DNA from 4 places in the Streptomyces sp. TLI_053 genome. Region 4 is predicted to be linked to each of the others. Evidence: riboswitches for the same ligand, from Rfam matches in the RefSeq annotation. Region 4 holds a riboswitch; each other region holds the start of a gene.
What was found. A riboswitch is a leader RNA that binds a small molecule or an ion and turns the genes downstream of it on or off. The one in region 4 is predicted to bind cyclic di-AMP.
Positions count from the first base shown of each region.

Region 1: it holds a riboswitch for cyclic di-AMP, as region 4 does, so the genes downstream of both, BLU95_RS27520 (C40 family peptidase) here and BLU95_RS21240 (M23 family metallopeptidase) in region 4, are expected to answer to the same signal.
Region 2: it holds a riboswitch for cyclic di-AMP, as region 4 does, so the genes downstream of both, BLU95_RS44995 (transglycosylase family protein) here and BLU95_RS21240 (M23 family metallopeptidase) in region 4, are expected to answer to the same signal.
Region 3: it holds a riboswitch for cyclic di-AMP, as region 4 does, so the genes downstream of both, BLU95_RS43240 (glycoside hydrolase family 16 protein) here and BLU95_RS21240 (M23 family metallopeptidase) in region 4, are expected to answer to the same signal.

Region 1 covers NZ_LT629775.1:6,630,268-6,633,865, forward strand. Annotated here, with positions in the region: gene BLU95_RS27515 (C40 family peptidase) at 64-1,107, shown strand; cyclic di-AMP (ydaO/yuaA leader) riboswitch at 1,451-1,603, shown strand; gene BLU95_RS27520 (C40 family peptidase) at 1,614-2,768, shown strand; gene BLU95_RS27525 (C40 family peptidase) at 3,033-3,598, shown strand, end outside.
Region 2 covers NZ_LT629775.1:2,142,583-2,146,180, reverse strand. Annotated here, with positions in the region: gene BLU95_RS08405 (LacI family DNA-binding transcriptional regulator) at 1-176, shown strand, start outside; gene BLU95_RS08400 (hypothetical protein) at 232-432, opposite strand; gene BLU95_RS44995 (transglycosylase family protein) at 593-1,855, opposite strand; cyclic di-AMP (ydaO/yuaA leader) riboswitch at 1,842-2,009, opposite strand; gene BLU95_RS08390 (hypothetical protein) at 2,275-3,598, shown strand, end outside.
Region 3 covers NZ_LT629775.1:2,364,872-2,368,469, forward strand. Annotated here, with positions in the region: gene BLU95_RS09315 (hypothetical protein) at 6-626, shown strand; gene BLU95_RS43240 (glycoside hydrolase family 16 protein) at 654-1,937, opposite strand; cyclic di-AMP (ydaO/yuaA leader) riboswitch at 1,941-2,062, opposite strand; gene BLU95_RS09325 (phenolic acid decarboxylase) at 2,458-2,787, shown strand; gene BLU95_RS09330 (alpha/beta hydrolase) at 2,852-3,598, opposite strand, start outside.
Region 4 covers NZ_LT629775.1:5,232,522-5,236,119, reverse strand. Annotated here, with positions in the region: gene BLU95_RS21245 (hypothetical protein) at 1-725, shown strand, start outside; gene BLU95_RS21240 (M23 family metallopeptidase) at 813-1,682, opposite strand; cyclic di-AMP (ydaO/yuaA leader) riboswitch at 1,695-1,865, opposite strand; gene BLU95_RS21235 (YiaA/YiaB family inner membrane protein) at 2,111-2,401, shown strand; gene BLU95_RS21230 (alpha/beta fold hydrolase) at 2,507-3,334, shown strand; gene BLU95_RS21225 (TetR/AcrR family transcriptional regulator) at 3,475-3,598, shown strand, end outside.

The DNA.
Region 1 (3,598 bases), 1.4 Mb from region 4:
CAAACCTATTTTCCGGATTCTCACCCCAACGGGTGAGGCCATTGGAAGAAGGAGCCGGTCCTCTTGGCCTCCCACCGCCGTCCCAAGCAGCCGAGCCGCGCGCGGGTCTCCGTGCTCACCGCGGCCGCTGCGACCGCGGTCGCTCTCTCCGCCCAGGTCGCCGCCCACGCAGCGCCGAGCCCGTCGCCGAAGAAGGACGACGTCAAGGCGCAGATCGACCAGCTGAACGAGGAGGCCGAGCAGGCCACCGAGCGGTACAACGGCGCCAAGGAGCGGGCCGACCAGCTGCGCAAGCAGGCGGACCAGCTCCAGGACCAGGTCGCGCGCGGCCAGGAGCAGATGACCCAGCTTCAGTCGGGGCTGGCCGCGGTGGCGGGCGAGCAGTACCGCACCGGCGGCATCGACCCGTCCGTCCAGCTGATGCTGTCCTCCGACCCGTCCGGGTACCTGGACAAGGCCTCCAGCGTGCAGCAGGCCAGCTCCAGCCAGGCCGAGGCGCTCAAGGGGCTGCAGGACCAGCAGCGCCGGCTCGACCAGCAGAAGGCCGAGGCCGCCGCCGTGCTGGCCTCGCTGGACAGCACCACCAAGGACCTGAACCAGTCCAAGACCGAGGTCGGCAAGAAGCTCCGCGAGGCGCAGGAGCTGCTGAACTCGCTCAGCGCCGCCGACCGCGCGGCCGTCAAGGCGGCGCAGCAGCAGTCCGACCGCGCCTCGCGCGGCAGCGAGCGCACCGACCCGGCCAGCCTGCCCCAGGCCAGTGGCATGGCGGGGTCGGCCGTCGCCAACGCGATGAGCAAGCAGGGTTCCCCGTACGGCTGGGGCGACGTCGGCCCGAACACCTTCGACTGCTCCGGCCTGATGGTCTGGTCCTACGCCAAGGCCGGCGTCTCGCTGCCGCGCACCTCGCAGGCGCAGGCCAACTACGGCAGCCGGGTGCCGTCCCTCGCCGAGGCGCAGCCGGGCGACCTGATCATCTACCGCGCCGACCGCAGCCACGTCGGTATGTACATCGGCAACGGCATGGTGGTGCACGCGCCGCACACCGGTGACGTGGTGAAGGTGATGAAGGCCGACGCCATGCCGATCAACGCGATCCGCCGGGTCTGACGCTCCGCCACGACACCCCCGGGGGCGGTTTCCGGCCCCTGTGATCAGCGCCACCCCCGACCGGGGGTGGCGTTGGGGTTTGGGTCGGGCATTAGGCCGTCCAGGTGGAAATGATCAGCCTGATGTGGGGATGTGATCACACTCGGTCATATTCACAAAGGAACTTGGGTATTCTTCTGGCTTTTTTCTGACAAGGATTTGAACGGATCACGGATCTGTTACTAGGGTCGTGCTTCGAACCTCGCACAGTCGATCACCCAGCCTGGGTGGCGGTGGGGTTCGCCGCCGAGTTCGCGAAGCAGCCGGGCGGGGCCGCAGGTGCCCGCCCGAACCAGACCCAGCAGTCGGGGGTCCGCTGTGGAGCGGAGCCGGGGAACCACGTTCCTCCGGGGTGAATCGGCGCCAGGTCGGCCGCTCGCGCGGACGGTGAGGCGTCGTAGGGCACGCTTCCGCCCGAACCCGTCAGCTCACCCGGTAGGCGGATGAGGAAGAAGGAGTCCGCCTTCGTGGCGTCCCATCGTCGTCCCAAGCCCGCCGGCCGCACCCGGGTCTCGATCATGACCGGTCTCGCCGCCGCTGCCGTCGCCCTCTCCGCGCAGTCCGGCGCCCACGCCGACCCCGCGCCGACCAAGGACCAGGTCAAGGAGCAGGTCGACCAGCTCAACGAGCAGGCCGAGGTCGCGACCGAGAAGTACAACGGCGCCCAGGCCAAGCAGCAGGAGCTGCAGAAGCAGGTCGCCGAGCTGCAGGACAAGGTGGCCCGCCAGCAGGCCGTGGTGACGGAGGCCCAGGGCGGCCTCTCCGAGATCGCCGGCGAGCAGTACCGCACCGGCGGCATATCGCAGACCGTCCAGCTGATGCTGTCCGCCAGCCCGGACAACTTCCTCAGCCAGGCCGACGCCCTCAACCAGGCCGGCTCCACCCAGTCCGGCGCGCTGAAGGAGCTCCAGGAGCAGCAGCGCAGGCTCGACCAGGACCGCACCGAGACCCAGACCAAGCTCGGTGAGCTGGAGTCCACCACCCAGCAGCTGAAGACCTCCAAGGACGAGGTCCAGGGCAAGCTGGCGAAGGCCCAGCAGCTGCTCAACACGCTCACCGAGCAGGAGCGCCAGGCCCTGCGCGCGGCCGAGGAGAAGGCCGCCGCCGAGGCCAAGGCCAAGGCGGACGCCGCCAAGGCCGAGGCCGCCAAGGTCGCCAAGGCCAAGGCGGACGCCGAGCGCGCCACCCGCGACACCAGCCGCAGCGACCTGAGCTCCCCGGCTCCCGCCGCCTCGGCGCCCGCCAGGCCGGCCGCGCCGGCCGCCAACGGCTCGCGCGCCGCCGCCGCGATCGCCGCCGCCGAGAGCAAGCTCGGCGCCCCGTACGTCTACGGCGCCACCGGCCCGAACTCCTTCGACTGCTCCGGCCTCACCGGCTGGGCGTACGCCCAGGCGGGTGTGTCGCTGCCGCGCACCTCGCAGGAGCAGGCCAACGCCGGGACCCGGATCGGCTCGGACATCTCCCAGGCCCAGCCCGGCGATCTGGTGATCTTCTACGGCGACCGCCACCACGTCGGCATCTACGTCGGCGGTGGCCAGGTCATCCACGCCCCGAAGCCGGGCGCGTCGGTCCGCTACGAGTCGGCGTCCAACATGCCGGTCAACACCATCGTGCGCCTCTGACCCCCGGGTCGGCAGAATCCCGGCAGGCCCGGTCTCCCCGAGGGGAGGCCGGGCCTGCGGCTTTGCCCCCGGTCGTCGCCCGGTCGCCGGAAGGCCCGGCGGGCGAACCGGTCTGATGTCCGATCGGTGACCGAATATTCGGGTTCGGAGGGGTTTGGAAACGGTTGCCCTGACTCGCTAACGTCTGCCACCGGATGCCCGCTTCGACAGCCGACCGGTCCGGTGCGGCGGCGGGTCCGGGCCCAGGATCGGAGCCGACGTCGAATGACCGCGCACCGCCGTTCCCCGCTGTCAGGTGCTCACACGCTCGCCCGGGCGCTGGTGCTCACCGCGGCGGCCACCACCGCGCTGGGCGTGGCGACCGGCGGCACCGCGCAGGCGGCTCCCGGCGCGCCCGACGCCCCGGCGAACCGCAAGGACGTCAAGGCCCAGGTCGAGCAGCTCTACGACGAGGCCGAGCAGGCCTCGGAGCGCTTCAACGCCGCCCAGGAGGCCCAGCAGCGGCTCCAGCACGAGACCGGCACGCTCCAGCAGCAGATCGCCGTCTCCCAGGACGAGCTCAACCAGCTGCGCGGCGACCTCGCCACCGTGGCCGGCGCGGAGTACCGGGGCGGCGGCATGGCGCAGACCGTCCAGCTGATGCTCTCCACCGACCCGGAGGGCTACCTCTCCCGGGCCCGCACCCTCGACCAGGCCGCCGAGCGGCAGAACGAGACCCTGCACGAGGTGCTGGGCCGTCAGCGGGTGCTCGACCAGCGTCGGGCCGAGGCCTCGGCGAAGCTCGCCGAGCTGGAACAGACCCGCAAGGCGCTGGCCGACGGCAAGCAGCA
Region 2 (3,598 bases), 3.1 Mb from region 4:
TGATAGCTTTCACCGAGCCGCCGCTGACCACCGTGCGCCAGCCGGTGGAGGCGATGGCCACCGCCGCCGTGGACGCCCTGCTGGAGGAGGTCGGCGGGAACGCCGCCCAGCGCGGGGAGTTCATGTTCCAGCCGGAGCTGGTGATGCGCGGCTCGACCGGGGGCCGCGCACGCTGAGGAGACACCACGAGGGGCCCGGGAGCAACAGCTCCCGGGCCCCTCGGCGTTCCGCTCAGCCCTCCTGGACGGTGGGCCGGTCCTGGCTCACCCGGTGCCCGTCGGCGGCGTCGCCGGTACGGGCCCCGGTGCGCCGGCCCCGCTCCAGGAAGTCACGGAGGATCAGTTCGACGGCGTCCTGCGGGCTCTTGGTGCCGGACAGCATCATCGCGTCGATGGCGAGATTGGCGTCGAGCGTGACGGTGACCTGGGCCATGGTGACTCCTCCTCGGGTGCAGAGCAGCAGCATGCCCGCCGGGGCGCGTCCCTGACCATGGCTGTCCGGGAACCGTGACCGCGCCGGTGCCGTGCGCGGGCACGCCCCGGCCCCGGGGAGAGGAGCGACGACTCCCCCGGGGCCGGGGCGCACTGCCGGATCAGACCCGGCCGGCGAAGTCCGGCGCCCAGTTGGCGACGGTCTGGACCCGCACGCCCGAGCTCGGGTTGGCGGCCTCGACGTACTTGCCGTCGCCGATGTAGAGGGCGACGTGGTAGACACCGGAGTCCTGGCCGTTGTTGGACCAGAACAGCAGGTCGCCCGCCTTGAGCGAGTCCAGCGAGACGTGCGTGGACGCGGCGGCCTGGTCGGCGGCGACGCGCGGGACGGAGACGCCCGCGGCGCGCAGCGCGGCCTGGGTCAGGCCGGAGCAGTCCCAGCCGCCGTTGCCGGTGCCGCCGTAGACGTAGGCCTGGCCGACCTTCGACTGGGCGAAGGAGACGGCGGCGGCCATGCTGCCGGTGGCGGCCGGGGCGGGGGCCGGGGTCTCGGCCTTCGCGGCCGGCTGGGCGGCGGGCTTGGCAGCGGTCCCGGAGCCGTTCTGCGCGTCCTTGGCGCGGTTGAACCAGTCGAAGCCCTGGCCGGACCGGTCGGCGGCCGGGGCCTTCGCCTCGGCGCGGTCGCCGAGGGTCAGGTGCTGGCCCGGGTAGATGCTGTGCGGGCCCTCGGACAGGGTGGCGCGGTTGAGCTCGTACAGCCGCTCCCAGCCGCCCTGGACGTTGTTCTTGTCGGCGATGGAGGACAGCCAGTCGCCGGCGACCACGGTGTAGTCCGCGGAGGCCTCCTGGCCCGCCTGGCGGTGCCACTCCTGCCAGTCCTGGGCGCCGGTGCGCTGCTGGGCGGCGTCGTCGGCGGCCGGGGCCGGGTTCGCGGGCTTGGCGGCCGGCTTCTCGGCGGGCTTGGCGGCCGGGGCCGGGGTCTTGGCGGCCGGTGCGGCGGTGGCCGAGGTGTCCACGGCGGCGGGGGTGCCGCCCTTGGTCAGACCGGCCTGGACCGAGCAGACCGGCCAGGCGCCGGGGCCCTGCACGGCGAGCACCTTCTCGGCGATCGCGATCTGCTGGTCCTTGGTGGCGAGGTCGGCGCGGGCGGCGAAGGAGGTACCGCCGAACTCGGCCCAGGTGGAGTTGGTGAACTGGAGGCCGCCGTAGAAGCCGTTGCCGGTGTTGATGCTCCAGTTGCCGGTGCTCTCGCACTGGGCGACCTTGTCCCAGGTGGCGACGGAGGCGGCCGAGGCCGTGCCGGCGGTGAGGCAGGGGACGGTGAGGCCGATGCCCGCGACGCCGAGGGCGGCGATCGCGCGACGGGTGCGGCCGGACAGACGGGTGCCGTTGGTGGGCAGCATGAAGACGTGGTCCTCTCCCACGCCTGCGAGGTGAGCTGTCGGATTCGGGCCGGAGTAGCCCGGCCGCGCTGTGGACGCGGCTTCACCCCTAGCCCGGGTCCGGTCCGTGGACCGGTCCTGGGCGAACTACCTGTGGTTCCCCCGCTCCTGCCGTGATGCATTGCGCTGCCAGCACGCCCGACGGCAGGACTCGGCGTCGCGGACGGGCTGGGTCCGTGTGGCCACGAACGGGGAGCACGTTAAGCAGAGGCGGCTTCAAACCGCAAACATGTGTGATGACCGTCACAGTTTGCGAAAGCCGTGCTGAACCGCTGTCCTTCATGATCAGAAATGACCGATTTCCGGCAACGCCCGTCATGGCCAACACAACTGCCTATGCTTCAGAGCGTCGGCACCATGCCGACGCCGACGCAGCCGCCCGGGGGGAGGGCTACGCACCGATGGGCATCGACGAGGAGCCGGACGCCGCCCGTCCGGCCGCCAGGTCACGTGGAGCGCACCGCAGGGCAAAACATCGCAGAGCGGACATCCCGCCCGAACCACCCCGAACTCCCGTAAGTCGCCGCGCTTTACTGCGCTGGCTGGCCGTCGGCACCGCCTTCGCGGCGATCAGCGGCGAGGAGGTCCTGCGCCGCTCCCTGACCGGCGAGACCCGGTTGGTGACCCCGGCCGCCGTCGTCGGCACCGACCCGCCCGGGGCGGCCGCCCCGATGGGCCAGGACGGCGGCCACGGCGCCGCCTCGCCGGGCGCCGGCGCCGCCCCGGGCACCGGGCCCCCCGAGCAGCCCGCCCCCGCGCCCACCGTCGACCAGGGCGGCCGCCGCTGGTCCGACCGGGCCGGCTGGGGCGGTGGTCCGCCCGGACCGCGCAGTGCCGTCCGGATCACCGACAAGGTCCTGCTCGACACCGACGCCGAGGTCGGCTCCCTGCTGGTCGAGCCGGGCGGCAGCCTCACCTTCGCCGCCGACCGCACCCTCACCCTCGCCGCCGCGGGCAACGTCGAGATCCGCGGCACGCTCGCCCTCGCCCCCGACGGCGACCGGGTCCACACCCTCCGCTTCCCCGCCGTCGACGAGAAGCGCTTCCAGGGTGACGGTATGAAAGTGGTGGACACCGACGTCGGCCTCTGGGTCACCGGCGCCGGCTACCTGCGGCTCGACGGCGCCGCCAAGACCGCCTGGGTCCGCGCCGAGCGCGAGCTCAGGGCCGGCGACACCGTCGTCAACCTGGCCGCTCCGCCCGCGGGCTGGCTCCCCGGCGACGAACTGGCCGTCACCCCGACCGGTCCGCCGGACCAGGACGGCTTCGCCGCCGCCTACGACCTGGTCACCGTCCGGTCCGTCAGCGGAACCACCGTCACCCTCACCACCCCGCTCAAGTACCCGCACCCCAGGGTGGCCGCCGGAGGGGGCGTCACCGTCGGCGCCGAACTGCTCAACCTCACCCGCAGCGTCCGGGTCGAGGGCAGCGCCGGGGGCCGCGCCCACGTCCACCTCACCAGCACCCGCCGGGCCGACGTCCGGCACACCGCGCTGCGCTGGGTCGGGCCGCGCGCCGACACCAAGGAGACCTGGCGGGGCCCCAACGGCACCGCGCCCGTCACCGCGCCGGTGCTCGGCCGGTACGGGCTGCACTTCCACCGGCTCGGCGACGCCTCCCGGGGCACCGTGGTCGAGGGCGTGGTCGTCCGCGACGCGGGCAGCCACGCGTTCGTGCCGCACGCCAGCCACGGCATCACCTTCCGCGGCTGCGTCAGCCACGAGA
Region 3 (3,598 bases), 2.9 Mb from region 4:
CGGCGATGACCCGCAGCGGTTCCGTTCGAAGGCTTCTCGGCAGGTCGTTGGCGACGGGGTGCACGGTGGCGGTGCTGGCCGCCGGACAGGCCGGCGCGGTCTGTCCGCCGGACGACAAGGCGCCCGCGCCCGGGACGAGCGCCCCGGCGCCGGGGGCCGGTGACCCCGGCGCCGCGGAGCCGGGCGCCAACGCCGACCCGGCCGCGGCCAAGCGCTCGGACTCCGACCTCTACGTCGTCCGGATCGACCCGGACCCGGCCGCGCCCGGCGGCACCACCACCCTGCACGCCTTCGTCGGCAACCTCGGCCCGGACCGGACCGCCTCGCCGTTCACCGTGGTGGTCACCCTGCCCGAGGGGGTCACGGCCGAGGGGCCGTTCTTCCCGGAGAACTGCTACGAGTTCCAGAACGGCCACCGGGTGCGCTGCACCTTCCCGGCCGGACTGCCGAAGTTCCGCAGCGCGACGGCGCTGATCCCGCTCCGGCTCTCCGCCGACGTCCCGCTCGGCGAGCTGGCGGGCGGCTACGTCGCGGTGCGCGGCGACGACGACCGGAACGAGGCGAACAACCGGCAGCCGTTCACGATCGACGTCGTCGAGACCACCGCTCCGAGGCCGATCGCCTGACCGTCGGCCCCGGAGCGGTGGGCGTTGTTACCGGTACACCCGGACGTAGTCCGCCGCGAAGGTGATCGGCGTGGTGCCCGAGGGCGCGGGGTGGTAGTTCCCCGCGCTCAGGGACAGGTTGAGGATCGGGTACGCCGTCCAGCCGGCGCCGACGCCCTTGCCGTCGGAGAACACCTTGGTGCCGTTGACGTACCAGTCGACCGAGGCGGCGCCGTAGTGGGTGCCGATGGTGACCCAGCCGTCCTTGGCGATCGCCTTGGCGTCGGTGTAGTACAGGTGGCCCGGGTTGATGTGGTTGGTCAGCTCCAGCAGGTTCGGGTTGTCGCTGTGGTACTCGAAGGAGTCGATCTCCCCGTGGGTGCCGCTGGTGCTGTTCCACGTCCACAGCGCCGGCCAGGCACCGGTGCCGGCCGGGAGCTTGACCCGGGTCTCGATGTAGTCCCCGGTCTTCACCTTGAAGCCCTCGCCGGAGTACTCGGTGGTGAGCAGCCCGGTGTCCCAGGCCTGCTTGCCGTTCTCCAGCGTGTGGCTGCCCGGCCTGGCGGTGAAGGTGGCGACGCCGCCGGAGACGGCGACGTTGTTCTTGTTCAGCCAGTCGAGCTTGTTGTCGTTCGGGTTGTGGTCGCCGTAGTGGTAGGAGCTGCTCCGGTCGGCGGTCCAGCGGGAGCCGAGGGCGAGGCTGTCGAAGTCGTCGGACCAGGTCAGCTTCTTGCCCGCGACCGGGGCGCCCGTGCCGGGGGTGGTGGGCGTCGGGGTCGGGGTGGGGGTCGGAGTGGGGGTCGGCGTCGGGGTCGGCGTCGGGGTGCCGGCCGAGACGACGAGCTGGCGGGAGGGCAGGTTGTGCCAGGCACCGGTGCTGTCCTGCCAGAAGCCGAACTGGGTGTAGGTGCCGGCCGCCAGCGTCCGGGTACCGGTGGTGATCGACAGACCGGCGGGACAGACCTGGACGTTGCTCCGGTTGCCGGGGAAGTCGAGGTTGCGCCCGGCCGCGTCGCGCACGCCGACGCCGACGGTCTTCGCGGTGAAGCAGGACGAGGAGTGCAGCGTGAGCGAGGCGGCCGTCGCCTTGCCGGCGACCATCGTGGCCGGGACCAGCTTGTCCTGGGTGACGGTCGGCAGGGCGGCGGCCTGGGCGCCGGTCACGGCGGGGAGGCCGAGCAGTCCGGCACCGGTGACGGCGAGCGCCCCGGTGGCGGCGAGGGCCGCGGTGCGGCCCCGGTGGGAGGGACGGGCGTGGCGGGCGGCCGGACGGCGGGCGAGGAGGCCCGGGTTCCGGGCAGGCCGAGGGGGCTGCGGGGAGGCAGTGGGCATGGCAGTGGTCCTCTGCGACGCCTACGAGGTGAGCTGTCGGGTTCGGGCGCTGAGGTTGCCCGGCCGTCCGGAGAGCGGCTTCACCCCTAGCCTCGACGCACACGCACGATCGGCGCGCGGCCGGGCACTGACCTGGGTCCCCCGCTCCCGTCCGCTGTGGTGCTCGACTGCCGGCCGGCGGGTGGACGGGACTCGGCGTCCCGACGGCGGGGCTCCGCTGCGGCGGAAGCTCCTGCAGGCTAGGCAGGCCGTCCGCGCACGGACAACATTCCGGGGGTGGTTGTCGCGCAGCTCACACCGCCGCGCCGGGCCCCCGGACGGTGGTTCCGGGTGGCCGTGGTGGCGATTCCGGGTGGCCGTGGTGGCGATTCCGGGTGGCCGTGGTGGCGGGTCCGACGGGGAAAGTGCGCCACGGAGGCGGGGTGGTCGGATAGGTTGGAGATCCATCCGCGTCCGGAACCGTCCGGGGCGCAGCGAGCACCACGACAGCACGTCCAGAGACGAGGAGACCCGCCCCACCATGACCGCGTCCCTGCCCGCCTTCGCCGGCCGTACCTTCCTGTTCCGGGTCGACAACGGCGCGGCCTTCCGCAACGCCTACTCGGCCGACGGCAAGCGGCTGCGCTGGGAGGGCCTCGGCGAATCGGCGGGCCAGTGGGAGGACGTCTCCCTGCACGTCGCCGAGGTCGGCCCGCAGGTCTACTTCGTCAGCTGGACCGAGGTGAGCGGCATCACCGTGAGCCACGTGATGGATCTGGCCCGGATGACGGTCCGCGCGTTCTGGACGTACGAGGGCGAGGGCGGCCGGGTCGGCGAGCTGCACACCGGCACCCTGGAGCAGGTGGTCTGAGCGCCTGCGCCCGCGCGGACACCCGGCCGTGCCGGTCGGGCCGACGGCCCCGCCGCCGCGTCGGTCAGGCCGACGGGCTCGCGGCCGGGACGGTCAGGCGCTGGGAGATCCACTCCAGTGAGGACGGGAGCAGCTTGCTCCAGGTCTCGAAGTTGTGGCCGCCGGTCTCCAGCATGCTGTAGGAGACCTTCATCGGGCTGCGGGTGGCGGCCACGAACGCCTCGGTCTCGCGCCGGTAGTTGCCGTCGCCCTCCCGGGTGCCGGCCAGCAGCACGGAGATCGCGGGCTGCGGCAGGTTCTTGAGACGCCACATCAGGTCGGCCTCGTTGCGGCGCTGTTCGCTGCCGTTGTAGAGGTCGCCGGTGCTCGGGTCGTCGGCCGCCTGGTAGTAGCCGGAGAGCGAGACGGCGGTCGGGTAGACGTCGGGGTGGCGCATCGCCAGCTTGAGCGCGCAGTAGCCGCCGGTGGAGTTGCCCATGAACGCCCAGGCCCTCGGATCGGCGGAGACCCGGTAGGTGGCCTGGATCGCCGAGGGCACGTCCTTGGCGAAGTAGGCGTCGGTCTGCGCGCCGTTGGGGACGTCCTCGCACTCGGTGTCCTGCGGCAGCGCGGGCGAGGGGCGCACCAGCACCAGCACGGTCGGCTGCATCCGCCCCTCCTGCAGCAGCTTCAGCGCCGCGCCCGGGTAGTTGAGGCGGGTGACGAGGTTCTTGGCGATGCCGGGGAAGCCGGTGCTGACGACCAGGACCGGGAACTGCTTCTGCTCGTACTCGGGCTGGAAGTACTGCGGCGGCAGGTAGACGTAGCCCTC
Region 4 (3,598 bases):
CGAAGCGGCTGAACGCCAAGCGGCAGGAGCGGCTGCACGCGGAGGCCGAGTGGCAGGGCGAGGTGGCGGCCGGACTGCTGCGCCGGGCCGACCTGGTGACCTGGCCCCGGCTGTACACGCTGCTGCTGCGCGCGGCCGGGGTGGACACCGCCGACGGGGAGGCGGTGCGGGCCTGGCTGGAGGGGTTCCGGGAGCTGCCGGAGGAGGAGCGGCTGGCGTCGTTCGCGGCGCTGGAGGCGGACGGCGTGCTGGACCCGGTGGACGACGGGGGCTGGGAGGCCGGCGGCCGGACGCTGGCGGTCGGGATGGCCACGGACGGCGCGCGGCGGCTGCTGGAACAGGGGCTGATGCGGCGCAGCTACCGGAACCTGGCCGAGCTGACGGCCCTGGGCCGGCCGATGCCGGAGGAGCTGGCCGGGGACTTCGGGGCGTTCGAGGAGGCCGCGGCGCTGGCGGCGCTGGAGCTGGCCGGGACCTGGACGGTGCCGGGGCTGCCGGAGCTGCTGGTGGCGGAGTTCCCGGAGCTGGCGCCGGAGCCGGGGCCGGCGGAGATCGACGCCTATCTGGCCGGGCTGGACGCGGCCTGGGCGGAGGAGCGGGCGGACGGCGACGGGTTCACGGAGACGGACGGCGACGAACCGGCGGACGGCTACGCGGACACGGACGGCGACGGGTACGCGGCCCCGGACGCGGACACGGACGGCGACGAGCGGGCGCCGGAGTAGGCGCGGAACACGGCGAGGGGCCCCTGGAGCCGCCGTGCGGCCGGGGCCCCTCGTCGTGCTCGGGGGAGCCGGGTCAGGAAGACGGCGTCAGGGGGTGACGCCGCGCTGCTCGAACCAGGTCTCCGGGTCGACCGGGGCTCCGCCACCGGGGCGGACCTCGACGTGCAGGTGGGCGCCGGTGACGTTGCCGGTGGCGCCGACCTTGCCGATCTGCTGGCCGGGGAGGACCTTGCCGGAGCCCTTGATGATCGAGGAGAGGTGGCAGTACCAGATCTCGGTGCCGTCGGGCAGGGTCTCGACGATCCGGTAGCCGTAGGCGCCGGCCCAGCCGGCCGAGGTGATGGTGCCCTGGCCGACCGCGTAGACGGGTTCGCCCTGGTCGGCGGCGAAGTCGAGGCCGGTGTGCAGGTGCGCCCAGTAGCGCGCGCTCTGGCCGTAGTGGGCGGAGAGCCGGTAGTCGCGGACCGGCAGCTTGATGGCGGCGAGCTTGGCCTTCTCGGCCTCCTCGGCGGTGCGCCGGGCCTGCTCCTGCTGGGCGACCTGGGCGGCGCGCTTGGCCTCGGCCTCCTGGGCGGCCTGGACCCGGGCGGTCTCCTCGGCGGCGGTGCGCTGGCTGTCGGCCTGCTGCTGGATCCGGGCGGCGAGCGCGAGGCCGGGGTCGGCGGACAGCGCGACCGGGGTCTCGTCGGGGGTCTCCACGGCGGGCGCGGCGGCCGGGGTGGCGGAGGCGAAGCCGGTCGCGCCCAGGGTGGCGGCGACGGCGGTGACGCCGAGCAGCGGCGCGGTGCCGCGGGTCTGACGGGGCATCCGGTGCCGGCTGGTGTCGGCGGCCGGCGGGGCGCTCTCGTCGGCGGAGCCGCCGAAGGGACCGTGGCCGGCGAACGGGCCGGGGTGGTCGAGCAGCTGGGTGCCGGTGGAGGACCCGGACGGGTGTGCCTGGGTGTGCGTCGACGCCACGGAGGCGCGCTCCTTTCCTTCCTTCGCGCCTACCGGGTTAGCTGACGGGTTCGGAGCAGGAAGGTCTCCTACGGCTGGGTCCGGGCGATGCCCCGACCCTGCCGATTCACCCCAAGGAACATGGTTCCCCGGCTCCCATGGCCTGCCCGGAGGCCGGCCGGCGGGATTAGGCGACGGCGCACGGTGCCGTCTGGGTACGGCGTTGCGGTCCGCGCTGCGTTATCAAACGTTAATCCGAGAGCCCCCCGATTCCAAGCCATCCGTTGATGACGACCGGACACGGATCGGACGCTGCGCGGTCCGATGGGCGATTTGTGACGTTTGATGACACCTGACACTACCGAACGTGAGAGGACGTCAACGAACGGGCTCCCATCTGAGTACGACTACTCATGTGCGACCGGAGCCGCGCGGCCATTCTGGGCGCCATGAGCGCACCGATGCAGTCACGCACCACGGCCGCCTACTACATCCAGGCCGTCCTGTCCTTCGCCCTCTCCGGCACCGCCCTCGGCGCCGGGATCGCCTACCTGCCGGTCGAGCCGTGGACCAGGGCCTTCCTCGCCGTCGGCCTGCTCTGGACGGTCACCTCGGCGTTCACCCTGGCCAAGGTGGTCCGGGACCGGCAGGAGACCACCGATCTCGTCACCAGGGTCGACCAGGCCCGGCTGGACAAGCTGCTGACCGAGCACGACCCGTTCAAGGTGGAGGGAGTCTGACCGGCCCGGGCGCGGACCGCCGCTCGGGAGGGCTTGACGGCTAAGGCTATTAGCCTTAGCTTTATGGCTATCGGCACTCGCCGACGACCGCCCGAGGAGGCTCCCATGAACGGCACCATCGCCCCCGCCACCCGCTACCTCGACCTCCCCGGTGGCCGGATCGCCTTCGACGACACCGGGCGCGGCGACGGCACCCCCGTCGTCCTGCTCCCGGGGATGCTCGACAGCCGGGCCGCGTACCGGCACCTGCGCCCGCTGCTGACCGCCGCCGGCCGCCGGGTGATCACCATGGACCTGCGCGGCTTCGGCGACTCCTCGATCCACTGGGACGACTACTCCCCCGCCGCGATCGCCGGAGACGTGCTCGCCCTGCTGGACCACCTGGGCATCGACCGGGCCGTCCTGGCGGGCAACTCCTACACCGGCGCCAGCGTGGTCGGAGCCGCCGGGGACGCCCCGGAGCGGGTCGCCGGGATCGTCCTGATCGACGCCTTCGTCGAGAACGTGCCGCCCACCGCCCTGCAGCGGACGGTGGTCCGGGCGATGGGCGCGCTGCTGGTGCGCTCGCCCGCGTTCTGGGGGCTCTACCTGCGCAGGGCCGCCTTCCCCGGCCCCAAGCCCGCCGACCACGAGGAGTACGTGGCCGGGCTGGTCTCCGCGCTGCGCACCCCGGGCCGGCGGGCCGCCACCCGGGGCTATGTGCACGGCGACTCCTCGCCCCTCGGCTGGACCTCGGCCGTGCACTGCCCGGCGCTGGTGGTGATGGGTTCCGAGGACCCCGACTTCGGCGACCCGGAGCTGGTCGCCGACCGGCAGGCCGCCGCGCTCGGGGCACGCAAGGTGATGGTCGAGGGTGCCGGGCACTACCCGATGGCCGACCACCCGGAGGCCACCGCCGACGCCCTGCTGGGCTTCCTCGCCGAGCTCGCCTGACCGCTCGATCACTCGATCGCTCGATCGCCCGATCGCCTGGGACCGCACGCGCCGTCCGCCCGGCCGCCGCCGTCCAGCGCCGCCCCCTCCACCGATCCACCACGCCCACCACGCCCGCCGCGCCCACCAGGAGACCCCCGATGCCCCGAGTCGGACTCACCCCCGAGCAGGTCGTCGACCACGCCCTCGCCCTCATCGACGAGCAGGGTCCCGAGGCCCTCACCCTGGCCGCCGTCGCCGCCCGCGCCAAGGTCGCCACCCCCT